2 regions of the Streptosporangium sp. NPDC006930 genome follow, and region 2 is predicted to be linked to the other one. Evidence: predicted binding sites of a transcription regulator. Region 2 holds the regulator's gene; the other holds the start of a gene.
What was found. Region 2 encodes LexA, which represses DNA repair genes until DNA is damaged. Its sites were predicted from a motif close to TCGAACANNTGTTCGA; they were not measured.
Positions count from the first base shown of each region.

Region 1: the regulator LexA is predicted to act here: its motif matches at 4,838-4,853, upstream of ruvC (crossover junction endodeoxyribonuclease RuvC).

Region 1 is NZ_JBEYID010000023.1:44,425-60,310, forward strand. Features, by position in the region: gene secF (protein translocase subunit SecF) at 1-56, opposite strand, end outside; gene secD (protein translocase subunit SecD) at 56-1,819, opposite strand; gene yajC (preprotein translocase subunit YajC) at 1,904-2,269, opposite strand; gene ruvB (Holliday junction branch migration DNA helicase RuvB) at 2,496-3,554, opposite strand; gene ruvA (Holliday junction branch migration protein RuvA) at 3,601-4,221, opposite strand; gene ruvC (crossover junction endodeoxyribonuclease RuvC) at 4,218-4,805, opposite strand; gene ABZ664_RS31505 (cation:proton antiporter) at 4,956-6,233, opposite strand; gene ABZ664_RS31510 (YebC/PmpR family DNA-binding transcriptional regulator) at 6,302-7,054, opposite strand; gene pdxT (pyridoxal 5'-phosphate synthase glutaminase subunit PdxT) at 7,058-7,648, opposite strand; gene pdxS (pyridoxal 5'-phosphate synthase lyase subunit PdxS) at 7,948-8,862, opposite strand; gene ABZ664_RS31525 (DUF3048 domain-containing protein) at 9,013-10,029, opposite strand; gene ABZ664_RS31530 (hypothetical protein) at 10,145-10,687, opposite strand; gene ABZ664_RS31535 (glycosyltransferase family 4 protein) at 10,684-11,919, opposite strand; gene ABZ664_RS31540 (phosphatidylinositol mannoside acyltransferase) at 11,916-12,839, opposite strand; gene pgsA (phosphatidylinositol phosphate synthase) at 12,885-13,502, opposite strand; gene ABZ664_RS31550 (elongation factor G-like protein EF-G2) at 13,809-15,886, shown strand, end outside.
Region 2 is NZ_JBEYID010000025.1:67,041-82,926, reverse strand. Features, by position in the region: gene ABZ664_RS32930 (CBASS oligonucleotide cyclase) at 1-349, opposite strand, end outside; gene ABZ664_RS32925 (vitamin B12-dependent ribonucleotide reductase) at 534-3,356, opposite strand; gene nrdR (transcriptional regulator NrdR) at 3,441-3,902, opposite strand; gene ABZ664_RS32915 (LysM peptidoglycan-binding domain-containing protein) at 4,387-4,662, opposite strand; gene lexA (transcriptional repressor LexA) at 5,502-6,212, shown strand; gene leuS (leucine--tRNA ligase) at 6,701-9,169, opposite strand; gene ABZ664_RS32900 (hypothetical protein) at 9,723-12,143, shown strand; gene ABZ664_RS32895 (cytochrome P450) at 12,193-13,368, opposite strand; gene ABZ664_RS32890 (GMC family oxidoreductase N-terminal domain-containing protein) at 13,684-15,243, opposite strand; gene ABZ664_RS32885 (long-chain fatty acid--CoA ligase) at 15,415-15,886, shown strand, end outside.

The sequences.
Region 1 (15,886 bases), on a different contig from region 2:
CCGACGAAGTCGACGTCGATTTCGCCCCGGTACAGCCGGCGCGCGATGCCGGACATCAGGCCTCCTGCGGAACGGTCTTGGGTGCGACGGTGGTCTCGCTCATGCGCTCGGCGTCGAGCCCGGAGAGCTTGTGCCCCTTGGCGAAGAACTTCAGCTTGGCCAGCATCGCGACGAACGGCTTGGTGAACATGAACACCACCGCGATGTCGATGAGCGTGGTCAGGCCCATGGCGAAGGCGAAGCCGGCCACGCCTCCGACCGCCAGGAAGTAGAGCACCACGGCGGCGATGAACATGACGGCGTCGGCGATGAGGATCGTCCGCCGGGCGCGAACCCAGGCGACCTCGATGGCCGTACGCAGCGAGCGCCGGCCCTCCTTCATCTCGTCGCGGATGCGTTCGAAGTAGACGATGAACGAGTCCGCGGTGATACCGATCGAGACGATCAGTCCGATGACGTGCGGCAGCGAGAGGCGGAAGCCCGCGAAGACGCCGAGCAGCACGACGGACTGGTAGGTCAGGATCGTGGCCACCAGGAGGCTCAGCACCGACACGACGCCCAGACCCCGGTAGTAGAGCATCGAGTAGATCACGACCAGCAGGAGGCCGATCGCGCCCGCGATGAGGCCGCCGCGCAGCTGGTCGGCGCCCAGCGTGGAGGAGACCTCCTCGATGGAGCTCTTCTCGAACTTCAGCGGCAGCGCGCCGTACTTGAGCTGGTTGGCCAGCTCGTCGGCCGTCACCTGGTTGAAGCTGCCGGAGATCTGCGCCCGGCCGCCGGTGATGGGCTCCTGGATGACGGGCGCGGAGATGATCACACCGTCGAGGACCATGGCGACCTGGTTGCGGGGGGCCTGCGAGTTGAAGGCGGTGGTGGTGACCTTCGACCACTGGTCGGGGCCCTGGCCCTTGAAGGAGAGCTGGACGAGCCACTCACCGGTGGTCTGGTCGACGCCGGAGGACGCGGTGTCGATCGAGGTGCCGGTGACGGCCGCCTTCTCCAGCACGAACTTGGTGCCGCCGTCCTGGCTGCAGCCCACGTACTGCTTGTCCGGCGCGTCCTGGGCACCGCGGCCCGCGTCCTTGGCGCAGTCGAGCGCCTGGAACTGTTTGAGCGCCTCCGGGTCGATCCCGGTGGGGTCGACGCCCGCCATCGGGTCGTCGGCCGCCGTCGGCGGAGCCGTCGGCACGGCGCTGGTCTCGGGCGCGGCACTCGCGTCCGGCTTGGCGGACTTGTCACCGCTCGGCTCGGCGGAGGGCGCGGCGGTGGCGCCGGGGCTCGGGTTGGTGAGTGCCGACGACAGGGCGCGACCGGCCGGAGAGGCGCCCGTGTCGGGCGCGGCGGTCGCGTCGGGCTTCGGAGTCACCGACTCGGCGGGCTTGGGCTCCTTGGACCCCTTACGCCCGGATTCGGTGCTCGAAGGAGACGGCGTCGGCGTCGGCGCCTCGGTGGAGAGCTGCCCCGGGGGCGGAGGTGACCCGGCCCCGATCGCCAGCACTTGGCGGAACCTCAGCTCCGCGGTGGTGCCGACCAGCTTGACGACTTCCTCCTGGCCTGCTCCGGGAACGGAGATGACGATGTTGTCACCGGATTTGGCGACCTCGGCGTCGGAGATGCCGCTGCCGTTCACCCGCTCACGGATGATGTTCACGGCGAGGTCGAGGCTCTCCTGTGAGGGAGCGCCCCCGTTCGGCGTGATGGGCTGGAGCGTCACGGTCGTGCCGCCGGCGAGGTCGAGGCCATACTCCGGCGTGTACGCCTTGTTGAGGAGCATCGTCCCGCCCATGGCGAGAATGATCGCCAGAAGCACCAGGAGCATGCGCCCCGGTCTGCTCTGGCCGCTAGTCGGTCGGGCCACTGGTCGTCAGTTCTTTCGGTTATAGGGGGTGGGAGGTGAGGCTACTCACGGCTTCTTGCTCGTCGTGTCGTGGTCTGCACCCTGCTGTTCCGCCGTCTCCGCGAAATCGCGGTCGGCAGCCTTGACATTCTCCTCCTCCGCGTCGTCAACGGGAACCAGGACACGGCCGATCGCCGCCTTGACCCAGCGAGTCTCCACACCGGGGGCGATCTCCAGGATCACGTCCTCGTTGTCGATGGCCACCACGGTCCCGAAGAGACCCGTCGTGGTCATGACACCGGTGCCCGGTGTGAGACTGTTCTGCATTTTGACCTGCTCCTGCTGCCGCTTGCGCTGCGGCCGGATAAGCAGGAAGTAGAACACCACGACCATGAGAGCGATCATGATCAGGCTCGAATAGTTGCCGCCCACAGGGCCGCTCCTTTTCTTGAAGATTGACCGGCGGAAACCGGACGTCACATACGACCACGCCGCTCAGCACGTCAGCCTACACAGCCAGCCAAGGCTCGGAGTTTAGGCGAGCTGTTAAGAGCGCGGCAACGAAGTCACGATTCGGCTCGCAGGGAAGTTCCCATTTCGATACAGTTGTCATCGTTCTGTGATCAACCCCGTACGACTTCCCTACCGACTCTCAACGTTAGATTTGCCCGGGATCATCCTCAAGATCGATGAGAAACGAGGCACCGAAGGCGTCGGGCGGGGGAACCAGACCCAGGTGGGTCCAGGCCGCGGCGGTCGCGACCCGGCCGCGGGGGGTGCGGGCGAGGAGTCCCTGCCGCACCAGGAACGGCTCGGCGACCACCTCGACCGTCTCGGGCTCCTCCCCCACGGCCACCGCCAGCGTCGACAGCCCCACCGGCCCGCCGCCGAACTTGCGCAGCAGTGCTCCGAGCACCGCCCGGTCGAGCCGGTCGAGCCCTTCGGCGTCGACCTCGTAGAGGTTGAGCGCGGCGGAGGCGACATCCCGGGTGACCACACCCTCGGCGCGTACCTCGGCGAAGTCGCGGACCCGGCGCAGCAGACGGTTGGCGATGCGGGGGGTGCCCCGGGAACGGCCGGCGATCTCGCGGGCGGCGTCGCCGGGGAGCGCGACGCCCAGCAGGCGCGAGGAGCGGTGCAACACCTCCTCCAGCTCGGCGACCCCGTAGAAGTCCATGTGCGCGACGAAACCGAAGCGGTCGCGCAGCGGCGCGGGGAGCATGCCGGCCCGGGTGGTGGCGCCGACCAGGGTGAACGGGGCGATCTCCAGTGGGATCGCGGTCGCCCCCGGCCCCTTGCCCACCACGATGTCGACGCGGAAGTCCTCCATCGCGAGGTAGAGCATCTCCTCGGCGGGCCTCGCCATGCGATGGATCTCGTCGATGAAAAGGACCTCGCCCTCCGAGAGGGTCGACAGGATCGCCGCGAGGTCGCCGGCCCGCTCCAGCGCGGGGCCGGAGGTGATCCGGATGGGTACGGAGAGCTCGGTCGCGATGATCATGGAGAGGGTCGTCTTGCCCAGTCCGGGGCCGCCGCTCATCAGCACGTGATCCGGCGGCCTGTTGCGTCGCAACGCGCTCTGCAACACCAGCGACAGCTGCTCGCGCACCCGTGCCTGGCCGATGAACTCCTCCAGCCGCTTGGGCCGCAGAGCCGCCTCGATATATCTCTCGTCGCCCTCGGCGTCCGGCGACACCAGATCACGGTCGGAACTCACGACACCCCTCCCTCGTCCCGCCGTACGGCGGAACCACCCGCACCCCTCATCGCACGCTCAGTGCGCGAAGGGCGGCCTTGAGCAGGGGCGCCACCTGAGGGGTGCGGCCCTCGGCCATCTCGGCGTCGGCCTGGGGCTCGACGGTGGCGACCGCCTCGTCGGCGTCTCGCGCCGAGTAGCCCAGACCGACCAGCCCCGAGTGGACCTGCCCCCGCCAGGCGGGCGCGACGGCCCTGCCGTCGAGTGCGGCGCTGACGGCCTCCTCGGGAGTGCCGAGCTTGTTCTTGAGGTCGACGATGATCCGCTGGGCACCCTTCGGCCCCACCCCGGGAACCCTGGTCAGCGCCTTGACGTCGGCGGAGGCCACGGCCACCCGGAGCGCGTTGGGAGTGTGCACGGCCAGCATCGCGAGGGCGACCTTGGGGCCGACCCCGCTCGCCGTCTGCAGCATCTCGAAGGTGCCGCGCTCGTCCTCGGTGGCGAAGCCGAACAGCGTGAGCGACTCCTCGCGGACCACCAGCGAGGTGGCCAGCCTGGTCTCCTCCCCCGTCCTGAGCGTCGCCAGGGTGCCCGGCGTGCAGTGCACGAGGACTCCCACCCCGCCGACCTCGACGACCGCACCGTCGGGCGCGATCGCGGTCACCTGTCCTCGCACCGAGGCGATCACTTCGCGGTTCCTCTCGGGTGTCCGGCCCTGCCACGACCTCGGAAGTAGGCGGCGGGGGTCGTGCCGGGACCACTGGCGGCCTTCGCGGCGGCCTCGGCCAGCCTGCTCTGTGCCCCGCCCCGCCACACGTGGCAGATCGCGAGGGCGAGCGCGTCGGCGGCGTCGGCGGGCTTGGGCATCGCGTCCAGCCGCAGCAGGCGGGTCACCATCGTGCCGACCTGCCGCTTGTCCGCCGTGCCGCTGCCGGTGATGGCGGCCTTGACCTCGGACGGCGTGTGCAGCGCGACCGGCAGGCCCCTGCGGGAGGCGCACAGGATCGCCACGGCGGAGGCCTGGGCGGTGCCCATCACGGTCCTGAGGTTGTGCTGGGCGAAGACCCGCTCCACGGCCACCGCGTCGGGCCGGACCTCGTCGAGCCACTGCTCGATGCCCGCCTCGATCGCCACCAGCCGGGCGCCGATCTCGTCGTCGGCGGGGGTGCGGACGACCCCCACTCCGATCAGGCTCAGCGGTGCGCCGGGCCGCCCCTCGACGGCGCCGAGCCCGCATCGGGTGAGCCCCGGATCAACCCCCATCACCCGCAACTCGGGCAATCGCACCGACACGCCTCCGCTCGCCGAACATCTGTTCGGTGGCAGACTCTACCGCGTGAGAGCATCCCGCGCACCGCTCTCCCACGGCCCGTCGGAAGGCGGAGCGGCGGGCGCCGGCTCACCGGCTCCAGGGGATCCGTCTCACAGGTGCTGGGTGGCGGGTTCGGCGTCACGGTCGTTCCCTGCCCTGTCGCGCAGCAGGTCCAGGCGGTTCATCACCGGCGAGGCCGAGATTCCGTGGATCACCAGGGAGGCCACCGCGGTGAAGGCGACCACGGCCCAGATCTCCTCGGCGGGTACGCCGAAGTCGGCCTGGCCGAGGGCGTAGGCGAGGTAGAACAACGAGCCGATGCCGCGGACACCGAAGAACGCCGCCACGGCGCGCTCGCGCGGCCCCGCCCTGCCTCTCAGCATGGAGAGCCACCCGAGCAGCGGCCGGATGACGAGCAGCAGCAACAGGCCGACCGCGGCGCCCCGCCAGGTGAGCGCGGACAGGCCTCCCACCGCGACGAAGCCTCCGAGCAGCAGGAGCAGCCAGGCGGTGAACAGCCGCTCGATCTGCTCTATGAAGCCGTGCAGCACCCCGTTGTAGCCGTGGCTGCGCTCGGCCGCCCTGATGGCGCAGGCGGTCACGAACACCGCGATGAAGCCGTACCCGTGCACCAGCTCGGTGAGGCCGTAGGCCAGGAACGTCGCGGCCAGCGCCACGAAGCCGTCGCGGTGCTCGGCCAGCCGCAGGTCGGGCTTCTCGGCACGGAAGAACAGCCGCCCCAGCCCTTTGCCGATCAGCAGGCCGCACACCACGCCCGCGACGCACCGGTAGAGCAGGTCCACCAGCGCCCACTCGCCGATCCAGTCGGTCCCCCCGCTGACGGCCAGCGCGATGGCGGCGTACACCAGAGGGAAGGCCAGGCCGTCGTTGAGGCCCGCCTCGGAGGTGAGGGCGAAGCGGACCTCGTCGTCGGCCTTCTCCGAGTCGACGGGCTCGCCGACCTGCACGTCGGAGGCGAGCACCGGGTCGGTCGGCGCGAGGACCGCGCCCAGCAGCAACGCCGCCGCGAGGGGCCAGCCGAGCAGGCCGTACGCGGCGGCGGCCACGGCGAGGACGGTGAGCGGGAGCGTCCACCCGAGCAGGCGCCAGGTCGAGGACCAGCCGCGCCGCCCGAAGGGACGGTTGATGGCCAGCCCCGCGCCCATGAGCGAGACCAGCACGCAGATCTCGGTGACGTGCTCGACCAGTGTCCGATGGACCACCGGATCGGGATCGGGCAGTTCCAGGGGCAGGGCGTAGAGGACCAGGCCGACCAGCAGGCAGGCGAGGGGCAGCGAGAAGGGGCGGCGGTTGAGAAGTCGCGGCAGTGTGGCCGCGAGCAGCGCGGCAACGCCCGCCACGGCGAAGATGAGGTCAGGATTGCCCATTGTCCGCGTGATCTGCCCTGGACCACGCGGACAAACCTCACGAGCAGTGCGAGGTCCGAAATCTCGGACTACGCGTCGAGCTTCTCCATGACCTCGTCGGAGACGTCGAAGTTGGCCCAGACGTTCTGCACGTCGTCGCTGTCCTCAAGGGCGTCGATCAGCCTGAAGACCTTGCGGGCGCCCTCCTCGTCCAGCGGGACGTTCAGCGTCGGCATGAAGCTGGACTCGGCCGAGTCGTAGTCGATCCCGGCCTCCTGCAGGGCCTTGCGGACCGGGACGAGGTCGGTGGCCTCCGAGACGACCTCGAACTGGTCGCCCAGGTCGTTGACCTCCTCGGCGCCCGCGTCGAGGACCGCGACCAGCACGTCGTCCTCGGCCAGCTCGCCCTTGGGGACGAGCACGACGCCCTTGCGGTTGAACATGTAGGACACCGAGCCGGGGTCGGCCAGCGAGCCGCCGTTGCGGGTCAGCGCGACGCGGACCTCGGAGGCGGCGCGGTTGCGGTTGTCGGTGAGGCACTCGATCAGCACCGCGACACCGCCGGGGGCGTAACCCTCGTACATGATGGTCTGCCAGTCGGCGCCGCCGGCCTCGAGACCACCGCCGCGCTTACGGGCACGCTCGATGTTGTCGATCGGGACCGAACTCTTGCGCGCCTTGGTGATGGCGTCGTACAGCGTCGGGTTGCCGTCCGGATCGGGTCCGCCCGTCCGAGCCGCGACCTCGATGTTCTTGATGAGCTTGGCGAACAGCTTGCCGCGCTTGGAATCGAGCGCGGCCTTCTTGTGCTTCGTCGTCGCCCATTTGGAGTGGCCGGACATCGCCTAGAGCTCCCTCACCATCTCAGCGAAATATGAATGCACACCGACATCCCCGGTAAGTTCCGGGTGGAAGGACGTGGCGAGCAACGGTCCTTGACGGACCGCGACGATCCTATCCCCAGGTTCGGCCAGCGCCAGCACTTCGACCTCCGAACCCACGGATTCCACCCAGGGGGCGCGGATGAAGACGGCCCGCGTGGTGCCGCGACCGGCGAAGTCGATGTCGGCCTCGAAGGAGTCGACCTGGCGGCCGAAGGCGTTGCGGCGGACGACCATGTCGATGCCCCCGATCGTCTGCTGGCCTTCGATCCCGCCCTCGATCCGGTCGGCCAGCATGATCATCCCGGCGCAGGAGCCGTAGGCGGGCATCCCCGCCTTGATCCGCATCCGAAGTGGTTCGAGCAGTTCGAAGGTCTCTGCGAGTTTCCACATCGTGGTGGACTCCCCGCCGGGGATGACGAGGCCGTCGACCGCCTCCAGCTCGCGGGGGCGCCGTACGGTGACCGCTCTCGCGCCCACCGCCTCCAGGGAGCGAATGTGCTCGCGCACGTCTCCTTGCAGCGCGAACACGCCGATCGTGGGGACGATGGTCACCGATGGTCCTTCCCGCTGCGGCTGGAGTGCCCCTTCAGCGTATGGCCACCCCTCGGACGGCCCCAAACCGGTTCGTGCTCCGGTTCGGCTCGGAAATCCGGGCCGTGACGGCCCGGCCCCGTTCCCCGGCGGCGGCGCCGTGCTCCTCGGGGCGGGATCGCGGAGCACGTGACCACGAGATCGGCCCCCTGCGGAGGAAGGGCGACCCCCATGACGGAGATCGCCCTTTTCCCGGAGTCTCATCGGGCTTCCCGAAGGCTCCCTGCCCCCCGAAGAAAGCCCTGAAAGCTCTGAAAGCCCTACCAGCCGCGCTCGGCCAGCCGGTGCGGGGCCGGGATGTCGTCGACGTTGATGCCGACCATCGCCTCGCCCAGCCCCCGGGAGACCTTCGCGATGACATCGGGGTCGTCGTGGAAGGTGGTGGCCTTGACGATCGCAGAGGCACGCTCGGCGGGGTTGCCGGACTTGAAGATGCCCGAGCCGACGAACACGCCCTCGGCGCCGAGCTGCATCATCATCGCCGCGTCGGCCGGGGTGGCGATGCCGCCGGCGGTGAACAGCACGACCGGCAGCTTGCCGGTCCTGGCGACCTCGGCGACCAGCTCGTACGGCGCCTGGAGCTCCTTGGCCGCGACGTAGAGCTCGTCTTCGGGCAGTGAGCCCAGACGCTTGATCTCGCCCCTGATCTTGCGCATGTGGGTGGTGGCGTTGGAGACGTCGCCGGTGCCGGCCTCTCCCTTGGAGCGGATCATCGCCGCGCCCTCGGTGAGGCGGCGCAGCGCCTCACCCAGGTTGGTCGCACCGCAGACGAAGGGCACGGTGAACTGCCACTTGTCGATGTGGTTGGTGTAGTCGGCGGGGGTGAGCACCTCGGACTCGTCGATGTAGTCGACGCCGAGCGACTGGAGCACCTGCGCCTCGACGAAGTGGCCGATGCGGGCCTTGGCCATGACCGGGATCGAGACGGCGGCGATGATGCCGTCGATCATGTCGGGGTCGCTCATCCGGGAGACGCCGCCCTGGGCGCGGATGTCGGCGGGCACCCGCTCAAGGGCCATGACGGCGACGGCACCGGCATCTTCGGCGATCTTGGCTTGCTCGGCGTTGACGACGTCCATGATGACGCCGCCCTTGAGCATCTCTGCCATGCCGCGCTTGACCCGGGCGGTTCCGGTGACGGTCGTCTCGCTGACTTCGGGCGTGCTGCTGGACACGGTCTTCTACCTCACGACGGCTGGCTGCGGACACGAGCCGTCCGGGGACGGCCAGTACGTCTTCCATCGTAGGCGCTGGCGGCCTGACCCCTTACACGACGCCCTGTCGCCCTTGGGCGATCTTCTTGGACAGTATGTAGGGCTTGCGCGTCAGGGGATGACGGGTTTGGCGGAGGCGAGCACGATCCAGACCTGCCCCGGGGCGAAGTTCATCGGCTCGCCCGTCTCGGTGGTGAAGACGGTGCCGTCCTTCTCGTCCGGCCGCGACCAGCGGGCCTTGAACGCCTGCCCGTCGCGGAGCACGATCGCCCTGCCCTTGCCCGTGCTGTGCACCAGCGGGGTGTAGCTCTGGTTCTTGTCGTGAAACTGCGAGCGCTCCGTCTTGGTGTACTGCACGACGATCGTGGGCGCGCCGAGCTGGCCGCCCTCGGCCGCCATGTCCTTCTTGCCGTCCTGCCAGATCAGCCACTTGCCCGCCGTCTCCGACCAGCCGAAGGTGAAGCGCGCCGCCGGGTACTTCACGCTGTACGTCTTGCGCGACACGCCGCCCTCGGGGGCCTCGCCGAAGGTGAACCCGACGTCCTTGGCCTTGCTCGCCTTGGGCGCCCCTGCCAGCAGATCCTTGGTGTTGGCGAACAGGTTGTAGGGGGCGTAGCGTCCCGGCTGGCGGAAGTAAGCGCCCGGCTCCCTGCTGTCGGAGACGTCGAAGAGCGGGGCCTCGGCGATGAAGGGGAGCATCTTGGTCTGCGCGCCCGAGTAGGCGAAGGCCGGCCTGCCGAACTGCGGGACGATGTGCAGGTCGGAGATGCGGGCGCTGCGGACCGGGCCGACCTTGGCCGGGATCTTCGAGGAGAAGATCGCCATCAGGCGGGTGAGACCCGCCTCGACCTGCTCGACGTAGACGATGTCGGCGCTTTTCAGGCCGAGCTGCGGCTTGCCCGCCGAGGTGTTCTCGATCTTCACCGCGAGCACCGCCCTGCGCGCCGCGCCGGGCAGGCCGGTGAAGGGGTGCGTCGGCTCGGGCGTGGGGGTCGGGTCCGCGCTCGGCTCGCCTGCCGCGCCCGCGGGGCTTCCCGGCGAGGCCGGCCCGTCGGAGGAACAGGCCGCGGCCGGGGCAAGGATCGCGACTCCCGCCAGCGTGACGGCGATCATCCGGGACACCCGCACGGCTCATCTCCTCAAGTCGGCCACTCGGTCACTCGATCACTCAGTCAAGAATCGCCAAGAGCTTACCGGTGTCCGACTTGTCAGATACTCCAGTTTATGTGCGCCTTATTTATCCCTATTCAGCAGCCAGGGCCTTCGGGGGTACATCGTCGATCTCGAAGAAGGCCGGATACTCGGTGTGCCCCGCCAGCCGCAGCGTGCGGGCCAGCCAGCGGCGCTGCGCCGTCCGGGTGACGCTCACCGCGTTGTTGTAGAACCGCCGGGAGTACAGGACCTTCGCCACAGCGGCGTCCAGCTCCTCGATCAGCTCCGATCCGGCCGGGGTGTCGGCCAGCCGGTCACGGAAGCGCTCCTGGTCGACGACGGCGCGCAGGGCGCGCGACAGGTCGCTCTCGGCGTGCTCGCGCTCCTCGGGGCCCGCCGTACGGGCCTCGTGGGCGGCCGCGGCCAGCACCAGGCTCGTCGCCGGGTCCAGCAGCCGGGAGGCCGCCAGCTCCAGGCTGACGGCGGTCCTCCGCACCAGGGCGGCGTCCAGGGACTCGCGGGCCAGCTCCAGCCGGATGTGCAGCCGGTCGAGCCGCCCCGCCCGCCAGGAGATGTAGACGGCGAGAAGCACCACGATCGCGCCCGCCACCAGGACCAGCGTGGTCGTCGTCACAGCGCGTCATTCCTCTCGGCCGGCGTACTCGCCGACTCTCCCCCGGCTCCGCCCCCGGCCGGGCCCACGCCCGCCACCGCGCCTTCCGCAGGGCCCTCCGCCGGACCTGTCACCGCGTCCTCCTCGACCCCGGCCGTGCTCGCCACGGTCTCGTAGACCCGCAGGACGTCGCGGGCCACCGTCGACCAGTCGTACTTGCGCACGGCGTGGCGGGCGGCCTGCGACAGCCTGGCCCGACGTTCGGGATCGTCGAGCAGCGCGGCGGCCTCGCGGGCGAGCGACGCGGCGTCGCCCGTCTCGAACAACGCCCCCGCCCCGCCGTCGTCGAGCACCTTGCGGAAGGCCGGGATGTCACTCGCCAGGATCGCCGCGCCCGCCGACATCGCCTCGGTCAGCACGATGCCGAAGCTCTCACCGCCCAGGTTGGGCGCGCAGAAGACGTCGACGGTGTGGTAGGCGCGCACCTTGTCTTCCTCACTCACCATGCCGAGCAGGCCGATCCGATCATGAAACGCGGCCGGAACCCGCTCCAGCACCTCGTCGGCGTCGCCGGGCCCCGCCAGGAGCAGACGCAGCGACGGCCGCTCGGCGGCGAGCAGGGCGAACGCCTCCAGCAGCACCGGCAGGCCCTTGCGCGGCTCGTCCATCCGGCCCAGGAAGCCGATCACCTCGCCCTCGTCCCAGCCGGGGAGCCGCTCGCCCTCGGTGTAGCGGCTCACCGTCACCCCGTTGGGGATGAGCACGGCGTCGCCGCCCATGAACTCGACCAGGGTCTTCCTCGCGGCGTCGGAGACGGCGATCCTGCCGCCGATCTTCTCCAGCGCGCTCATGATGACCGGCACCCCCACCGAGAAGGAGCGGGAGTTGCCGTACGAGGCGTGGAAGGTGGCCACGATCGGCCCCCTCGCCACCCAGCAGGCGAGCAGGCCCAGCGAGGGGATCGCCGGTTCGTGCACGTGCAGCACGTCGAAGCGGCCCTCGCGCACCCAGCGGCGCACCCGGTTCGCCGACAGGAATCCGAACGACATCCTGGCCACCGACCCGTTGAAGGGCACCGGGACGGCGCGGCCGGCCGAGATCACGTACGGGGGCAACTCCGCGTTCTCCGCGGCCGGGGAGATCACCGAGACGTGGTGGCCGTCGGCCATGAGCGCCTCCGCCAGGTCGCGGATGTGCACCTGGACGCCGCCCGGCACGTCCCACGTGTAGGGGCAGACGATGCCGATCCTCATGCCCGGGCCTTCCTGGGCTCCAGGTCCTCGAGCCAGAGGCGCTGGAGCATGTGCCAGTCCTCGGGGTGCTCGGCGATGCCCTTCTCGAAGACGGTGGCGAGGCTCTGCATCACGACGGCCACCTTCTCCTGCCTGCTGCCCTCGGCCGGGATCGCGATCTCCTCGTGGAACTGCAGCCCCCAGCCGTTCTCCTCGAAGTAGGGGATCGCCGGGATGAGAGCGGCCCCGGTGTGCACGGCCAGCAGGCCGGGACCGGCGGGCATCCGCGTGGCCGCCCCGAAGAACTGCACCTCGACTCCCTTCGCGGTCAGGTCGCGCTCGGCGGGAAGGGCGACCGGCAGACCGGCGCGCAGGCGCTGCGCCAGGGTGCCGAAGGTGTGACCGTCACCGCCGGTGAGCGGCAGCACCTCCATGCCGAGCCCTTCGCGGAAGGCCGTGTAGCGGTGGAACAACGACTCGGGCTTGAGCCGCTCGGCGACCGTGGTGAACGGGTGGCCCGTACCGGCGAACCAGGCGCCCGCCTGGTCCCAGTTGCCCATGTGCGGCAGGGCCAGGACCACGCCACGCCCCCTGGCGAGGTTGTCGTAGACGGGCTCGGCCCCGGCCACCCGCATGCGGGAGACGAGCTCGTCGACGGGAATCGAGGGCAGCCGGAACACCTCGTGGAAGTAGCGGAAGTAGGAGCGCATGCCGTCGCGGCTGAGTGCCCGGATCGCCGGGTCACCCGGCGAGGTGCCCTTGACCCTGGCGAGGTTGGCCTCAAGCCTGAGCACCGACTTCCCGCGACGCTTCCACAGCCGGTCGGCGGCGGCACGGAAGGCCCAGGCGGTGAGCCTCTCCGGCAGGCGGGGCACGATCGTCCAGCCGGCGCCGAACGCCGCCGCGACGAGACGATCCTGGGGGGAGGGCTTGTCGGTCATCGCTCTTTCCGATCGGCGGAGGGTCGGTGGAGGGTCCGTGGCTGGTCAGCGGAGGGTCCGTGGCGGGGTGGAGACGGCCTGCCGGCGCACGTGCAGCAGGCGCTGGCCGACCGTCACCGCGCTGGCGGCGGCGAGCAGCCAGAGCCCCGCGGCGAGGATGTAGGGCACGCCCAGACCGCCCAGGCCCGCGGAGACCAGGCCCACGACCAGACGCTCGGGCCGCTCGGCGAAGCCGACGTCGCACGTCATGCCCAGCGCCTCGGCCCTGGCCTTGACGTACGAGACCACCGCACCCGCGACGAGGCAGAAGAGCGCGACCCCCGCCAGCACCCGCTGCTCGCTCACGACGAACCAGAACACCAGCCCGGAGAAGATGCCGGCGTCGCCGACCCGGTCCAGGGTGGAGTCGAGGAAGGCGCCCCAGGTGCTTCCGGGGCCCGTCATCCTGGCCATCACCCCGTCGAGGAGGTCGGCCAGCACGAAAAAGGTGATCACCATCGTACCGGCGAACAGCTCGCCCCTCGGGTAGAAGAACAGGGCCGCGGCGACGGTGCCGAGCGTGCCGACGGCGGTGACCGCGTTGGGGCTGATCCCGTGGCGGGTGAGTGCCCTGCCCAGCGGGGTCAAGAGCCTGGTGACGGCGGGGCGCAGAAGTTTCAACATCGCGCTCCGATCGTAGGCCACCCGGCCCTCGCGCGTGCGTCGGCGGTGGGGGTGGCGTGCCCCGGAGAAACGGCGTTCGCGGGGGCGGCCGGGACGACCCCGACACTTAGCGATCCGGTCTCACTCTGGCAAGAGGATCGCCTCACCCCTCTTGTGATATTCGCCACATGGGTATTTGGTGAACAGACCGAGTCCACGCGACATGAGGACCGCAGGGACCGCAAGGACTGCGAGGGCTCGGTAGCGGACCCCGGGGGTGTGGCCCCACCAGGCCGCGGCCCCTTCGGCAACGACGCGGGAGGCGATGTGGCGGAAAGAGCGACCGGCGGAACAGCGGGAGCCGCGGGGAGAGCACCCACGGCCGACCGGCCGGACATGATACGAAACGTCGTGCTGGTCGGCCATTCCGGCTCCGGGAAGACAACGCTCGTGGAGGCGCTGCTGGCCGCGACCCGGACCGTCCAGCGGCCCGGCAGGGTCGAGGACGGCACGACCGTGAGCGACTTCGACGAGGTCGAGGTGCGCCAGCAACGCTCGGTGAACCTGACCGTGGCCCCCGTGGTCCACAACGACATCAAGATCAACCTGCTGGACACGCCCGGCTACGCCGACTTCGTCGGCGACCTGCGCGCCGGACTGCGCGCGGCCGACGCGGCGCTGTTCGTCGTCTCGGCCGTCGACGGCGTGGACGGCCTGACCAGGATGATCTGGGACGAGTGCGCGGCGGTCGGGATGCCCCGCGCGGTCGTGATCACCAAGATCGACCATCAGCGGGCGAACTTCGAGGACACCCTCGCCGCCTGCCAGGACGCCTTCGGCGACGGTGTGTCCCCGCTCTACCTGCCGGTGGTGACCAACGGCAAGGTGAACGGCCTGATCGGCCTGCTGAGCCAGAGGTTCTACAACTACGCGACCGGCACCCGGACGGAGAACTCCCCCGGCCCCACCTACGCCGACCAGATCGAGCTCTACCGGGGCGCCCTGATCGAGGGTGTCATCCAGGAGAGCGAGGACGAGTCCCTGATGGACCGCTACCTCTCCGGTGAGGAGATCGACACCAAGGCGCTCATCGAGGACCTGGAGAAGGCCGTCGCGCGCGGCGGCTTCTACCCCGTGCTGGCCGCGGGGGCGGGCGTGGGCGCCCTGGAGATCCTGGAGCTCGTCACCCAGGGGTTCCCCTCGCCGCCCGAGCACCCCATGCCCGAGATCATGTCGATCGGCGGCGAACCCGTCTCCGGCATCACCTGCGACCCCGAAGGCCCCCTCGTCGCCGAGATCGTCAAGACCACCAGCGACCCGTACGTGGGCAGGATCAGCCTGGTGCGGGTCTTCTCCGGCACGCTGCGCCCGGACATGACGGTGCACGTCTCGGGGCACGGCCTGTCCGACCGCGGGCACGAGGACCACGACGTGGACGAGCGCATCGGCGCGCTCTCCTCGCCGCTGGGCAAGCACCAGCGGACGATCGCCAAGTGCGTGGCCGGGGACATCGCGGCGGTGGCCAAGCTGTCGCGCGCGGAGACCGGTGACACCCTGTCCGACCGGGACAACCCGCTGCTGATGACGGCCTGGTCCATGCCGGAGCCGCTGCTGCCCGTGGCGATCCAGCCCAGGTCCAAGGCCGACGACGACAAGCTGAGCCAGGCGCTGCAACGGCTGGTCGCCGAGGACCCCACCCTCAGGCTGGAGAACAACCCCGAGACCCGCCAGCTCGTGCTGTGGTGCATGGGCGAGGCCCACACCGACGTGCTCCTCGACCGGCTGAGCAGGCGGCACGGCGTGGAGGTGGAGAAGACCGAGCTGCGGGTGCCGCTCAGGGAGACCTTCGGCGGTAGCTGCCAGGCCCTGGGCCGCAACGTCAAGCAGACCGGCGGCCACGGCCAGTTCGCCGTCTGCCACCTGGAGGTCGAGCCCCTGCCGTCCGGCGGCGGCTTCGAGTTCGTGGACAAGATCGTCGGGGGTGTGGTGCCGCGCCAGTTCATCCCCTCGGTGGAGAAGGGGGTCCGCACCCAGATGCAGCGCGGCGTGCTCGCCGGGTACCCCATGGTGGACGTGCGGGTCACGCTGTACGACGGCAAGGCCCACTCGGTCGACTCCTCCGACATGGCGTTCCAGATCGCCGGGGCGCTCGCGCTGAAGGAGGCCGCGGCCAAGGTGCCCATGCTGCTGCTCGAACCGGTGGACGAGGTGTCCATCCTGATCGCCGACGACCACGTCGGCGCGGTGATGTCCGACCTGTCCTCGCGCAGGGGCCGCGTGCTCGGCACGGAGCCGGTGGGCGTCGGGCGCACCCTGGTCAGGGCCGAGGTGCCCGAGCTGGAGATCACGCGATACTCGATCGATCTGAGATCCATGTCGCACGGGACGGGGACGTTCCGCCGGGT
Region 2 (15,886 bases):
TAACGCAGTTGGTCTTAGCAACGATCTGGTCGTCCGACAAGGTCGAATATGCCTCCGCGACCCGGTCACGTACCCAGTTCACGAGAGCAGGCGTTTCGTCCGGCGCCTGCTCCGCCTTCACGTAGACCGCGAGGTCCCGGTCGTTGACAGTCCGAAGAGCCGTACCTTTAGCAACGGAGCCAGCGTGAAGCGACTTAACGAAGCCATATCCCGGCGATATGGCAATCTTCGTTTCAATTCGATCCTTGAGTCTGTTGACTTGGGCCCGCTGGTCATCAACCTCGGCCTTCGTCAAGTTGACCTTGTCACCAGCGAAGGCGACCAGATCGGCGTGGTCAATCTGGGGCATGAGCACCCCTCCTATGACGTTGCATCTAATGCAACATTGTTGCTAAGGGCTCTCCTGGTCGAGTCCATCGAGGCCAGGGGGGATGGGGGTGGCAGGCCACTGGCCTCGCCACCCCTCACGACCTGCTGTTATCCGACTGTGCAGATACGACCGAATGTTGCATCTGCCGCAACTTTGCCCATTATCAGCTGCAGCCGCTGGTGGAGCCGCAACCCTCGCAGACGTAGCAGCTGCCGGCGGGACGCATCTTGGTTCCGCAGGTCATGCAGAGAGGCGCGTCGGCGGTGCGGCCCTGGTGGGACTCCAGGGAGCCGGTGCGGCTCGAGGTCTTTGCGGGTGCCGCCTCGGGGCGGGACTGCGGCTCCTCGATGGGAGCCGAGGTGGCGAGCTCGGCGATGACCTCGTCGGTGTGGATCGGGGCCGGGTCCTCACCGCGCTGCTGGGCGGCACGCTCGGAGGCGGAGAAGATCCCGAGGGCGGCGCGGTCGTCGTAGGGCAGGTGGTCCAGGGCCAGACGGCGGAAGATGTAGTCCATCACCGAGGCGGCGATGCGGACGTCCGGGTCGTCGGTCATACCGGCCGGGTCGAAGCGCATGTTGACGAACTTGCCGACGTACGTCTCCAGCGGCACCCCGTACTGCAGGCCGATGGAGATCGCCACCGAGAACGCGTCCATGACGCCCGCGAGGGTCGACCCCTGCTTGGACATCTTCAGGAAGACCTCACCGAGGCCGTCGTCGGGGTAGGACGAGGCGGTCATGTAGCCCTTGGCACCTCCCACGGTGAAGCGGGTGGTGGTGCTGGGGCGCTGGTTCGGCATCCGGCGGCGGGTCGGGCGGCTGATCTCCACGACCTGGATCGCCGGCTCGGCGGGCTTCTCCTTCTCCTCGGTCTTCTTGCCCGAGGCCGAGAGGGGCTGGCCGACCTTGCAGTTGTCGCGGTAGACCGCCAGGGCCTTCAGGCCGAGCTTCCAGCCCTCCATGTAGACCTGCTCGATGTCCTCGATCGTCGCGGACTCGGGAAGGTTGACCGTCTTGGAGATGGCTCCGGACAGGAACGGCTGGGCCGCGGCCATCATGCGCACGTGGCCCATGGGGGCGATCGCGCGCTCACCCATCGCGCAGTCGAACACCTCGTAGTGCTCGCGCCGCAGGCCGGGGGCGTCGACGACATGGCCGTGCTCGGCGATGAACTCGACGATCGCCTCGACCTGCTCCTCCTGGTAGCCGAGCCGCCGCAGCGCGCGGGGAATCGTCTGGTTGACGATCTGCATGGAGCCGCCGCCGACGAGCTTCTTGAACTTGACCAGGGCCAGGTCGGGCTCGATGCCGGTGGTGTCGCAGTCCATCATCAGGCCGATGGTCCCGGTCGGGGCGAGGAGCGAGGCCTGGGCGTTGCGGTAACCGTTCTTCTCACCGAGCCTGAGGCACTCGCTCCACTGGCTGGAGGCCTCGCGGTGGATGGCACCGTCGATCTCGTCGAACGTGCGCAGGGCCTCGTTCGCGTCGTTGTGCTTGCGCATGACCCGCTTGTGCGCGTCGGCGTTGCGGGCGTAGCCGTCGTAGGGGCCCACGACCGCGGCGAGTTCGGCGCTGCGGCGGTAGGAGACGCCGGTCATCAGCGAGGTGATGGCCCCGGCGACCGCCCGGCCGCCGTCGGAGTCGTAGGCGTGGCCGGTGGCCATGAGCAGCGCGCCGAGGTTGGCGTAGCCGATGCCCAGCTGGCGGTAGGCGCGGGTGGTCTGGTCGATCTTCTCGGTCGGGAAGTCGGCGAAGGTGATGGAGACGTCCATCGCGGTGATGATCAGCTCGGTGATCATCACGAAGTTCGCGATGTCGAAGGTGTCGTCGTCCTTCAGGAACTTCAGCAGGTTGATGCTCGCCAGGTTGCACGAGGAGTTGTCCAGGTGCAGGTATTCCGAGCAGGGGTTGCTGGCGGTGATGCGACCCGTCTCCGGACTGGTGTGCCAGTCGTTGATCGTGTCGTCGTACTGGACCCCGGGGTCGGCGCACTCCCAGGCGGCCTTGCCCATCTTGCGGAACAGCTCTCTGGCGTCGATCTTCTCGATGACCTCGCCGGTGAGGCGGGCGCGCAGGCCGAACTCCTCACCGTTCTCCACCGCGCGCATGAACTCGTCGGAGACGCGCACGGAGTTGTTGGCGTTCTGGTACTGGACGGAGACGATGTCCTTGCCGCCCAGGTCCATGTCGAACCCGGCGTCACGGAGGGCGCGGATCTTGTCCTCCTCGCGCGCCTTGGTCTCGACGAACTCCTCGATGTCGGGGTGGTCGACGTCGAGGACGACCATCTTGGCGGCGCGGCGGGTGGCGCCCCCGGACTTGATGGTGCCCGCTGAGGCGTCCGCGCCGCGCATGAAGGAGACCGGGCCGCTGGCGGTGCCCCCGCTGGAGAGCAACTCCTTGGAGGAACGGATCCTGGAGAGGTTGACGCCGGAGCCGGAACCCCCCTTGAAGATCACCCCCTCTTCCTTGTACCAGTCGAGGATCGACTCCATCTGGTCGTCGACGGCCAGGATGAAGCACGCGCTGACCTGCTGCGGCGACGCGGTGCCGACGTTGAACCAGACGGGCGAGTTGAAGCTGAAGACCTGGTTGACCAGGGCGTGCTTGAGCTCGTGGTCGAAGATCTCGGCGTCCTCGTCGGTGGCGAAGTAACCGTGCTCGACCGCCGTACGCGTGTAGACGCCCACCACCCGGTCGATCAGCTGCTTGAGGCTCCACTCCCGCTGCGGGGTGCCGACCGCCCCGCGGAAGTACTTGGTGGTCACGATGTTGGCGGCGTTGACCGACCACGACCGGGGGAACTCGACACCGCGCTGCTCGAAGTTGATCGAGCCGTCGCGCCAGTTGGTCATGACGACGTCGCGGCGCTCCCAGACCAGCTCGTCATAGGGATGCACACCTGGCGTGGTGAAGATGCGCTTCATCTTCAGGCCCTTACGCGGCCTCTTGCCTCCACGTGTCACCGCACCGGCGGTCTCCGTCATGACTTCCCCCTTCTGGGGCTCCGTGGAACCCTCGAATCGGACCACACCAACGCGCCGCATCACCCCCGACGCCCGGGGTCTGTATCAGTCCTGCTTGGTGGAGCGCTCCGCCCGGAGCCGCTCGATCTCCGCCTCGAAGTCGGCCAGTGTCTCGAAACCGCGATAGACGGAGGCGAACCGCAGGTACGCCACCTCGTCCAGTTCGCGGAGCGGGCCCAGGATGGCCAGCCCGACCTCGTGGGCCGCGATCTCGGCGCATCCGGTGGCCCGGATGCTCTCCTCGACCCGCTGGCCCAGCTGCGCCAGGGAATCCTCGCTGACGGACCGCCCCTGGCACGCCCGCCGGACCCCGGCGATCACCTTGTCCCTGAAAAACGGCTCCGTCACACCGCTGCGCTTGCTCACCATGAGCAGAACGGTCTCCTGCGTGGTGAACCTGCGCCCGCATTCCGAGCACGTGCGCCTGCGGCGGATCGCCCCGCCGTCCTCGGTGGCCCGGCTGTCGATGACTCGCGTGTCTAGATGGCGACAGAACGGACAATGCACGCGTGTCGCCTCCTTGACCTACCGAAGCGGCCGGCCCACCTCACCTACCCACGACACGCACGGCCAGACGCCCGCGCACACATCTTGAATAGTCGAGATGCGGTAATGGAAACACAAGCTGTGGTGAAGTGTTGCGATGCAGCCACTAGATGTTGTGGTCCAACCGTAGAAGTGCTCGACCATGAACGCAAGTTGAAACGACCTTGCGGCACGAAGTCGCTGATCAGCCCTCACGTCCCGGCGTGTCGCCACCCGCGCGAGACCCCTCTCACCCCGGGCGCCTCTTCCCTCACAGTCGTCCCAGGCGACCCGTCAGACGAGACCCTCGCACCCCCTCTACACCCCTCGCCCCATCCGCGCCGCCGACCGACCCCACCCCGCTGAAACGAGGCCCACCCCTCTCGCCGACCGTCCCGACAGAGCTCGACCGGGCGCCGTAGCGGTCGCACGAGCCCCGGCCCGATCGCCGGAGCTCGGACCGGCCTCATCTCACGGAGACGAGGCCCTCGGGGAGATAGAGCCGGGCCCCCGGCCGGACCTCCGAGCCGGACAGCCCGTTGAGGTCCATGATGCGACGCACCGTCGAGCCGGTGTCCGCCTCCTTCGTCAGCGCGTCCGCGATCTCCCACAGCGTGTCGTCCGCGTGCACCGTGATCCGCGGCAGCCCCTCAAGGCCCGCCCGCTCGTCCGCCGCGACCATGTCGATGCGCCCGCCGACCCGGAGCACCGCCAGGCTGAACAGTGCGAGCAACACCACCACGACGATCCTTCCACGGCGGGTGAGCCGAAGGGGCCGCCGGGTCGCCCCCTTCCGGCCGGCATCCGGCCGGCGTGCGCCCACCGAGGATGCCGTCGCCGGTCGCGGCGCCCTCCTCGGCCCGGCCCCGCGTCCGGCTCCCCGCTCCGGATCACGCCCGGACCACCGTCCTCGCTCACGGCCGGGGCTCCACCCCCGCTCACGCCCGAGCGACCGCCTCGCCTCGCGGCCAGGACTCCGCCCAGGCTCACGCCCGGAGGCCCCGCCGGGCTTTCGCTCAGGCTCACGCGAGGCACGCCCCCGCTTTCGCCCGGATTCCCGCCTCGCCTCACGGCCGGACCCTCGCGCCGCCTCACGGCCGGATCCCCGCCCGGGCTCACGCTCGAAGGCCCGCTCGGGCTCCCTGCCGGACCTTCGCCCCGGCCCGCGGCCGAGGCGCGCCCCCGGCACCGAGTCCCAGGCGGCCTCCCACCCCTGCTTCGCCTCGGACCTCCGCCCGGACTCCGGCGCGGAACCGGGCTCCGGCCTCGGGGGTGGCACGAGCCGCAGGTGCGGCGCCCCCGGTGATCGCTGCGCCGCCCGGGACCTCGGCGCGATCCTGGATCGTGGTGTCGTCGCGGTCGGTTTCACGGTGGCCCCCCATCCCCTCGACCTGGCCGAACACATGTCGAAGAAAGATCGGTGAATCGAACACGATGTCGATCGAACTCCCGTACGATGTTGTACACCACGGCGTCGCCGATTTCGAGGACATTCGAACAATTGTTTGAGTATGATCTTCGGCCGAGGTATGGTCGCTGTGTGCGACGTGTTAAATACAGACCGGGAGGCGAGGAGTTCGTATGAGCCAGCACAACGAGAACGGTTCGGCCGCCAGCGATCTGGCGGTGCGAAGGCGTGACTCCCTTGGCCTCACCCCCAGGCAGCGGAAGATCCTTGAGGTGATCCGTGATTCCGTGCAGCAGCGCGGCTATCCGCCGTCCATGCGGGAGATCGGCGAAGCGGTGCAGCTCACCAGCACCTCCAGCGTGTCGCACCAGTTGACGGCTTTGCAGCGCAAGGGCTACCTGCGGCGTGATCCGCACCGCCCCCGCGCCTTGGAGGTACGCCTTCCCGGCGAGCCCGTGCTGTGGGTTGATCCCGACTCCGGTGAGGACGAGACTCCGGTCAGCCGTCCGACCGCCGCCTATGTGCCCCTCGTCGGTCAGATCGCCGCCGGTGGCCCCATCCTCGCCGAGGAGAGCATCGAAGACGTCTTCGCCCTGCCCAGGCAGCTTGTCGGTGAGGGCACGCTCTTCCTCCTCCAGGTGACCGGCGACTCGATGATCGAGGCCGCCATCGCCAACGGTGACTGGGTGGTCGTGCGCCAGCAGCCGGTCGCCGACAACGGCGACGTGGTCGCCGCGATGATCGACGGCGAAGCCACGGTCAAGACCTTCAAGCGCAGAGACGGCCACGTCTGGCTGGTCCCGCACAACCCCAACTACGACCCGATCCCCGGCGACGAGGCCACCGTGCTCGGCAAGGTCGTCGCGGTCCTCCGCAAGCTCTGACGCGAGCGTCCCACGCAGGCTCCTCAGCGCTCTCCACAGGCTCCGGCCCGTGGAGGCATCGCCGCTCGAGAACGTCGCACGGCACGCGGGTCCGGACCGAGCCACACCGTGGCCACGCGAGCTCAGCATCACGCGCCTCCAGCTTTCTGTGCGACACGCCATAGAACGACATGCCGGATGGGGCTCGACATCATATGTCGAGCCCCATCCGGCGTTCTCAGGTGATGGGACATCCCCGGGAAGATCTCTCGTCGGCGGGCACGGGAACCCACCCGGCGAGGCCGAGATGGAGGCCCGCCGCTTGAAGCGGTGCGGATTCTCCCCTGAAGTGGTCACGGGGACACACCGGCCGAGCTGACGCGCGCCCCCCGGGATGCCCTCGCAAGGGCACCCCGAGTTCGTAGCGACCCCGTGAGCACGCGGGACGGCCGCGGCCATGACAGTCACTCAGCCGTCCGTCGTCAGCGGCCCGAGAGCACGCGGGACGACTACGGCACGATGTTGACCAGCTTGGGTGCGCGGACGATCACCTTGCGCGGCGTGCCGGAGAGGAAGGGCTGAACCTTCTCCGACCGCAGGGCCAGCGACTCCAGGTCCGCCTCGGAGATCTCCGGGGAGACCTCCAGCCGGTCGCGCACCTTGCCCGCGACCTGGACGACGCAGGTGACCGACTCCTGGACCAGCAGCGCCGGGTCGGCCACCGGCCAGCCCGCGGTGGCGACCGAGGCGGCGTGTCCCAGCCGCTCCCAGCCCTCCTCCGCCGCGTACGGCGCGACCAGGGACAGCATGACCGCTAGGGTCTCGGCGGCCTCCCTGACCGCCGGGTCGGCGGCACCGGGGCCGGAGTCGATGGCCTTGCGTGCTGCGCTCGTCAGCTCCATCATGCGGGCCACCGCGACGTTGAAGCGGTGGGACTCGACCAGCTTGGTGACCTCGTCGATGGTGTGGTGGACGACCTTGCGCAGGTTCAGGTCTCCCGCGGTGACGTCGACGCCGGGCGCGGAGGCCGCGCCGGCTTCGGCCATGACGCGGAACGCGCGGGCGAGGAACTTCTGCGAGGCCGCCGGGGAGACGTCGGACCAGTCGATGTCGTCCTCGGGAGGTCCGGCGAAGACGACGGTCAGCCTGACCGCGTCGACACCGTGGGCGTCGATCTGCTGGCCCAGGTCGACGCCGTTGCCCAGCGACTTGGACATCGCCTTGCCCTGGTTGATGACCTGCCCCTGGTTCAGCAGGCGGGTGAAGGGCTCGACGAAGTCGATCATTCCCATGTCGTGCAGGACCTTGGTGAAGAACCTGGCGTACAGCAGGTGCAGCACGGCGTGCTCGACGCCGCCGATGTACTGGTCGATCGGACCCCACCTGCGCACGCGCTCGACGTCGAACGGCCCCTCGTCGTAGGCCGGGTCGACGTAGCGCAGGAAGTACCACGAGGAGTCGACGAAGGTGTCCATCGTGTCGGTGTCGCGCTTCGCCGGGCCGCCGCACTTGGGGCAGGAGACGTTGACCCAGTCTTCGGCCGAGGCGAGCGGAGAGATGCCCTTGGGCGCCAGGGCCTCGCCACGCATGTCGGGCAGCGTGACGGGCAGCTGGTCGTCGGGGACGGGGACCTCGCCGCAGTCGGCGCAGTGGATGATCGGGATCGGGCAGCCCCAGAAGCGCTGGCGGGACAGCAACCAGTCACGCAGCCGGAAGTTGACCGTGAAGTGACCGGTGCCCCGCTCGCTCAGCACCTCGATGATCTTCCGGATCGCCTCGGCCTTGGCCAGGCCGTCCAGCGGGCCGGAGTTGACCATCGCGCCGTCACCGGTGGTGGCGACACCGGTCTCGCCGGGATCGGCCAGGCCGGTGTGCACGACCACCCGTACCGGCAGGTCGAAGGTACGGGCGAAGTCCAGGTCGCGCTGGTCGTGGGCGGGCACGGCCATGATGGCGCCGTGGCCGTAGTCGGACAGCACGTAGTCGGCCGCCCAGACCGGCATGCGCTCACCGTTGACCGGGTTGATCGCGTGCCGGCCCAGGAAGACGCCGGTCTTCTCCTTCTCGGTGGACAGCCGGTCGATGTCGGACAGCTTGGACACCTCGCCCCGGTATGCCTCGAATGCCTCGCGCCGGTCGTCGGTGACGATCTCCTCGGCCAGCGGCGCGTCCGGGGCGACCACGAAGAAGGTGGCGCCGTACAGGGTGTCGGGACGGGTGGTGTAGACGGTGACCGGCTCGTCCCGGCCCTCGATCACGAAGTCGACGTCGGCACCCTCGGAGCGGCCGATCCAGTTGCGCTGCATCGTCAGCACACGCTCGGACCAGCCGCCTTCCAGCAGGGACATGTCGTCCAGCAGCCGGTCGGCGTAATCAGTGATCTTGAAATACCACTGGGTCAGCTCGCGACGGACGATCTCGGCGCCACAGCGTTCGCACCTGCCGTCCTTGACCTGCTCGTTGGCGAGCACGGTCTGGTCGTTCGGGCACCAGTTGACCAGGCCGCCCTTGCGGTAGGCCAGACCACGCTCGAAGAAGCGGTTGAAGAGCCACTGGGTCCATTTGTAGTACGAGGTGTCGCTGGTGTGCAGACGGCGGGACCAGTCGAAGGAGATCGCGTAGCGCCTGTAGGAGTTGGCCTGGGTCTCGATGTTGGCGTAGGTCCACTCCGCCGGGTGCGCGTTGTGCTTGATCGCGGCGTTCTCGGCGGGCAGGCCGAAGGAGTCCCAGCCGACGGGGTGCAGCACGTTGTAGCCGCGCTGGACCCAGTAGCGGGAGATGACGTCACCCAGGGCGAACACCTCGGCGTGCCCCATGTGCAGGTCGCCCGAGGGATAGGAGAACATGTCGAGCATGTAGCGCCGCTCGCGCGGGTCGGCGGGGTCGTCGGAGGCCCGGAAGGGATCCAGTTCCTCCCACCTGCGCTGCCACTTGACCTGCAGGGCCTGCGGGTCATAGTGCTGCTCGTCGCTCTGCATGTCGGCTCGCTCGCTCACGTCGATCTTCCTCGGGGTATGCCTGCGTGGATGGTCTGACCCGTCCGGCCCAATGCAAAAACCCCCCGCTCACGCGGAGGGCAGCCGCATCGGCAGGGCGCTCAGGGACGGGAAGGCCGATGCGGCCCGATAAGCAGGGTCGCGGCACGCATAGGGCAAGACTATCGCAGCCCGCAAGGCGTATTCGTGGCCAGCGAAAACAGGGCCGATCACGGCAAACAGGAGACAGGATCCGGCCAGGTCAGCAGAATGGAGGCTCCCGTTCTCCCCGGGGCAACGAGACCCGATGGCTATACGCCTGTTGTGACCTCGTATGTCTCTCGCGTTTACTCTTCTAACCGTGGCACATTCAGCAGAGCCGGGGCAGGGCCCGGATCCGATGGAGGTCGGCCTGCCCATGCAGGATCCACCGACCGATCCCACCGGACTCCAGTTCAGGGGAGCGTTCTCCAGTTTCCCTGCGAACCCCCCCGTCTCACGTGAGACCATGCCCAATACGCCTAATTCGGGCACCCGCGCGGGAGGTAAGGAAAGCATGGCCTCGGAGCAGTCCAGCCAGTCCCACCTGCCTTCGGCATGGCCGGAGGCTGCCGAGCCGTCGCCCTCGTGGTCGAACGATTCGCTTGGCACCGGACCCCGGCTGCCCCTCCCGCAAGATGAACAACAAAGCGGCAACGGCTCCTCCTGGCAGACCTCACCCGGCGGAGGACAGCGCGCCTCCACCCCTCAGGCCGACATCCCCGGCGGCGGCCGGTCCCAGAACACCCCGCCCCAGAGCGACGGTCGCCCGCAGAGCCCGCAGGCAGACAGCTGGGCGCAAGCCTCAGCCCCGCAGAACGACGGCTGGGCACAGGCGACCACCCCTCAGGTCAGCAGCTGGCCGGATGCCTTCAGCCCGCGCAACGACGGATGGGCGCAGGCGTCGGCCCCGCAGAACAACGACGGCTGGGCACAGGCGACCACACCTCAGGCTGACGGCTGGGCACAGGCGTCAGCCCCGCAGAACAACGACGGCTGGGCGCAGGGATCCGGTTCACAGGCCGACAGCTGGGCACGGGCGACCAGCCCGCAAGCAGACGGCTGGGCACAGGCCTCGGCTCCCCAGACCGACAGCCGACCCCAGGGTTCCGGCTCTCAAGCAGACGGCTGGGCGCAAGGATCCGGTTCACAGGCCGACAGCTGGGCACAGGCGTCAGCCCCGCAGAACAACGACGGCTGGGCGCAGGGATCCGGTTCACAGGCCGACAGCTGGACGCAGGCATCGGGCCCGCAGGGCACCGACAACCCGCACCAGACCCCACCCGGGAACGGCAACGGATGGCCGCAGCCCACCTCCCCCCAGTCCCACAACGGCGACCAGGGCCAGACTCCCCCGGCAGACTCCTCCGGCGGCTGGCCCCAAGCAGGCACCCCCAACGACACCTGGCCCCCCACCCCACCCCACAGCGACGGCCGCACACAAAACCCGCAGGCCGACAGCTGGGCACAGGCGACCGGCCCGCAGGGGAACGCCCAGCGGCAGGGCTCCGGCGCGGCGGGGGAGACGTGGCAGGCCACCGCACCGGGGCACGAGCCCTCCGGTCGCCCCTCGGCGGAGAACAACGCGTGGCCGCCGGCGCAGGCGGAGAACGCCCCCTGGCCGCCCGCCTCTCCGGCGGGCGGTGACACCTGGCCCCCGGCCTCCCCGGGAAACGCGGGGTTCGCCGAGGCCCCCACCTCGACGTTCTCCCCCGCTTGGGCGAACGGTGACGCTCCGGCCGCTCGCTCCGGCGGCGCCCTACCCGGCACCGCTCAGGGTTCCCACCCCGGCGCCACCCCCTTCGGCGGCACCTCACCCGATGGCGGCCACCCGAACGGTGTCCAGAACGGCGGCGACTCCGGCGGCGAAAACGCCCGGCGCGGTTACGGCGTGCCCGACAACCCCGCCATGTGGGCCCTGGCCGCGGCGAACGCGGAGGCTCCCAACGCGTCCTCGGCTCTGGGAGCACCCCCTGTTCACCCCGGAGCCGACCCTCGACAGGGCGGCCCCCAGCAGGGTCAGCCTCAGCCTGGTCAGGTGAACCACCCTGGCCAGCCTGGTCATCACCTGAGCCGCGACCCGTCCGACCCGAACAAGCCGTTCGTCACCGCGGGTCAGATCAGCGGCCCGAAGACGCCTCCGCCGGAGCGCCAGCAGGAGTTGTGGAACACGGTCTTCGGCGACAACTACCAGGCCATCGAGGACGAGGAGGACGGGGAGCGGGGCCGACCGGTCTGGATCTTCGCGCTCGCCGGATCCGTGGCCATCGCGCTGCTCGGCGCGGTGCTCTGGGCCTTCCTGGCCGGGCCGCTTGCCTCGGCCGACGAGGAGATCCCCTCCGACCCCAAGCCCGCGGCGACCCAGAAGTCGACCAAGCCCGCCGCCATCGGCCGTCTGCCGCGCTTCACCGGCGACGCCTCACCGGTGGCAGGTACGCTCACCGACCAGCAGGCGGGGATCACCCTGGCCCAACTCGGCGCCCCCTGGCGGCAGGACCAGCGTCCCGGCATGCCCGCCAGCTACGGCTTCACGACCCGCCAGTATCTCCCGGCGGGCGCGGACTCCACGGGCAAGACCCAGTTCGCCCAGCTGATGTCGGGCCCCCTCTCACCGCGTTTGAAGGCGAAGTACACCTCGCCCGAGAACCTCGCACCGGTGATCAACGCGGTCGCCTCCAGCGGGCGCAACAAGTTCTTCCCCGAGGGAAACACCGCCCGCAAGACCGCCCAGCAGACCCTGTCGGTGAACGGCCTGCCCGGCCAGCTCGCCGCGTATGAGATCACCGCGGGCGACTCGAAGACGACCATGGTCGTGGCCGCCGTGAGCACCGGCGCCGACCTGCCCGCGATCGTCTACATGTCGGTGCCGGACAGCAAGAAGGAGTTGCTCCCCGACATCAACACCGTCTTCAAGTCGATCCGCGCGCTGGAGCGGTGAGCACCGCGCCCGTCCCGAAGGTCGAGGAGCGCCGGAAAGTCACGGAAGGCTAGAAGGTGCACCTCATGCGCTTGATGCCGTTGATGAAGCTGGAGCGCAGACGGTCGGGCTCCCCTTCGGAACGGATGTCGGGCAGGCGGGTGAACAGCTCGCGGAACATCACGGTGATCTCGCGGCGGGCCAGGTGGGCGCCGAGGCAGAAGTGCGGCCCTGGCCCGCCGAAGCCGATGTGCGGGCCCTCGGTGCGCTGGATGTCGAAGCGGTGCGGGTCGGTGAAGACGCTCTCGTCGCGGTTGGCGGCCCAGTAGTACAGCAGGACCTTCTCACCTTCGCGGTAGAGGTGGCCGTTCATCTCGTAGTCGCGGGTGAGGCTGCGGCGCATCCAGGCGACGGGCGAGGCGAGGCGGACGATCTCCTCGACGGCACCGGGCAGGCGCCCTTCGAAGTCTTCGAGCAGCAGTGCCCGCTGGTCGGGGTTCTCGCTGAACAGGTGCAGACCGTGCGAGATGGCGTTGCGGGTGGTCTCGTTGCCCGCCACCACCAGCAGGATGAAGAACGAGCCGAGCTCCTGCATCGTCAGCTTCTCACCGTCGATGTTGGCGCTGGTCAGTGCGGTGGTGAGGTTGTCTCCGCCCTCGGCGGCCAGGGAGACGACGAGGTCCTGGAGCCCCTGTCCCGCGCCGAGGAGCAGCTCGGCGGCGCGGCTGACATCGGCGATGAACTCGGGGTCGCCGCCCGACAGGATGATGCTCGTGGCGTCGAAGACCGCCTGGTAGTGCTCGGGGCCGATGCCCATCATGTCGCAGATGATCTTCAAGGGCAGCTTCGCCGCCACCTCGGTCACGAAGTCACAGCCGGGACCCTTCGCGATCAGATCGTCCACGATCCGCACGGCGGCGGCCTCGACGTCGACCTCGAACTGCTTGATCATCTTTGGCGTGAACGCCCTGGAGACGATCCTGCGCAGCCTCGCGTGCCGGGGGTCGTCCATATTGATCATCGAGCCGAAGTACTCGCCGAAGTCGGGGCCGAGGTCCTGGATGGACGTCGCCCCCCGGCCCGAGGAGAAGACGTCGGGGTGGCGGCTCGCCTCGATGATGTCCGCGTGCCGCACGAGGGCGTAGTAGCCGGGGCCCGGCGGGGCGAAGGGGATCTCGGGCTCGGCGAAGAGGACGGGGCCCGGCTGCGCGCGAAGCACCGCGAAGGCGGCCTCCCGCTCCGCCATCGGCCGCTCCCAGAAGGAGATGTCCGACAGGTCGATGTCCGCGAGTGAAACCGTCACGCCAGCCTCCACTAGAACCGCGTTCTGTTTCTTGGATCCTGCCACAGGACCCTCACCTCAACCAGCACAGAACGAGGTCGTCGCCTTTCCCGGAGCACTCCTGATGCGGGAAGCGCCCGGCCTGGAGAACATGCTCCCCCCTGCGCCCCTGCGAAAGGAAGGCCGGAGCCCGGCCAAGCCGGTCCTCCCGCGCGACCGGTACGCGGGAGGCGTCCGGTGACCGACGTCACAACGCACAGCGCCCCGGCACCTCGCGCCTCAACGCCTCAACGAGTCCCCGGCGACGAGGTCGGCGGCTCTTTCGGCGATCATCACGGTGGGCGCGTGGGTGTGCCCCCGGGGGATGACCGGCATGATCGAGGCGTCGACCACCCTCAGACCGGCGATCCCCCTCACCCTCAGGGCGGAATCCACCACCGATCCGGGATCCTCACCCATCCGGCAGGTGCCGACCGGATGGTAGAGGGTCTCGCTGCGTTCGCGGATCCAGCGAACGAGCCCCTCCTCGGTCCTCGGACCCCAGTACGGGTCCATCGGGGGTCCCGCGAGTGGCCGGAGCGCCTCGGTGGCGAACAGTTCCCCGGCCTTGCGCAGCCCGGCTACCTGACGGCGGACGTCGGCCCGCGCCGTCAGGTAGCCGGGGTCGATCACGACGTCCTCGCCGTCCAGCGAGAGGCGGCCTCGACTCTCCGGCCGGAGCAGGACCGAGGCGATGGTCAGGCCGTGCCCGGGCGGCGGGGTGAGGCCGTGGCCGATGAACGACCCGGGAGCGAAGATCAGCTCGATGTCGGGGGCGGGCTCCTCGTCCGAGGTGCGGATGAACGCCACGGCCTCGCCGACGTTGGAGGTGAGCATGCCCCGGCCTTGGGCCAGGAAGCGGAACAGGTTGCCGGGCGCCTCGGCACCGGCGAGGGTGATCGGCTTGAGGCAGTGCAGGAAGACGCCCGAGGCGAGATGGTCCTGGAGGTTGGCTCCGACCTCGGGCAGTTCGTGGACCGGCTCGACGCCCGCGGCCAGCAACTCGTCCACCGGGCCGATGCCCGACAGCATCAGCAGGTGCGGTGAGCCGATCGCCCCGGCCGACAGGATGACCTCTCCGCGCGCCCGCGCCACCGCTGCGTCGCCGTCGCCGTACTCCACCCCGGTCGCCCGCCCGTCCTCGACGAGCACCCGGCGTACGCGCGAGGAGGTCAGCACGGTGAGGTTGGGGCGCCCGGCCGCAGGGGCGAGGTAGGCGTCGACGGAGCTCCAGCGGCGGCCCCTGTGCTGGGTGACGGGTGTCGGCGAGCAGCCCTCATTGGAGGGGCCGTTGAGCTCGTCCAGGCGCGTGATGCCCAACTCCTCGCAGGCCCGCAGGAAGAGCGCGGTGGCGGGGTTCGGGGAGCGCAGCTCCGAGATGTGGATCGGGCCCTTCGTGCCGTACACGTCTCCACGGTTGGAGCCCGTGCGGCGCTCGGCCCTGCGGAAGTACGGAAGGACCTCCTCGTAGGACCAGCCTGGCACGTTCCATCCGTCGTAGTCGGCGCGATGCCCGCGCACCCACATCTGGGCGTTCATCGAGGAGGACCCGCCGAGCATCCGGCCGCGCGGCCAGTAGAGTTCCCTGCCGGACAGCTCGGGTTGCCCGACGGTGGTGAAGTCCCAGTCGCACTCGGTCTTGAACAGCTTGGCGAAGGCGGCGGGCATCCGGACCTCGAGTCTCCGGTCGGAACCACCCGCCTCGATGAGGGCGACCCTCGCGTGAGGGTCGGCGGAAAGACGGTTGGCCAGCACGCATCCGGCCGACCCCGCGCCCACGATGACGTAGTCGTACTCCACGCTCAATGACCTCTCATCACACAGACGACCGGCTCATCTCCCCGTAAGCGCGCTCTCATCTGCTTACTCCCCCACGCTTTGCCAGTCAATTCGTGGCCGCGCTACCTACCGGTCGGTATCTCTGACTGCCAGTATGAGCAAAGTCAGAGCCCGCTTGGAGGAGGACGCACGATGCTCAACCTGTCGATCGCCCTGGAGGACAGCGCCCGGGAGGCCCCCGACCGCACCGCACTGGTCTTCGGTGACCTGCGGCTGCCGTACTCCCTGGTCAACACCATCGCGAACCAGGTTGCCAACCTACTGGTCTCCCGGGGGATCGGTAAGGGCGACAAGGTGGCGCTGGCCTGCCCCAACCTGCCCTACTTCCCCTTCGTCTACTACGGGATCCTCAAGACCGGCGCGACGGTCGTGCCGCTCAACGTGCTGCTGCAGTCCAGAGAGATCGCCTACCACCTGGAGGACTCGCAGGCCAAGGCGCTGTTCTGCTTCGAGGGCACCCCCGAGTTGCCGCTGGGCGAGCGAGGGAGGGCGGGCTTCGAGGAGTCATCGGCGGAACACTTCCTCGTCCTGCCCGCCACCGCGTTCGCCACCGAGTCCGAGTACGGGGAGACGTTGTGGGCGGCGCTGGACGGCGTGTCCGGCG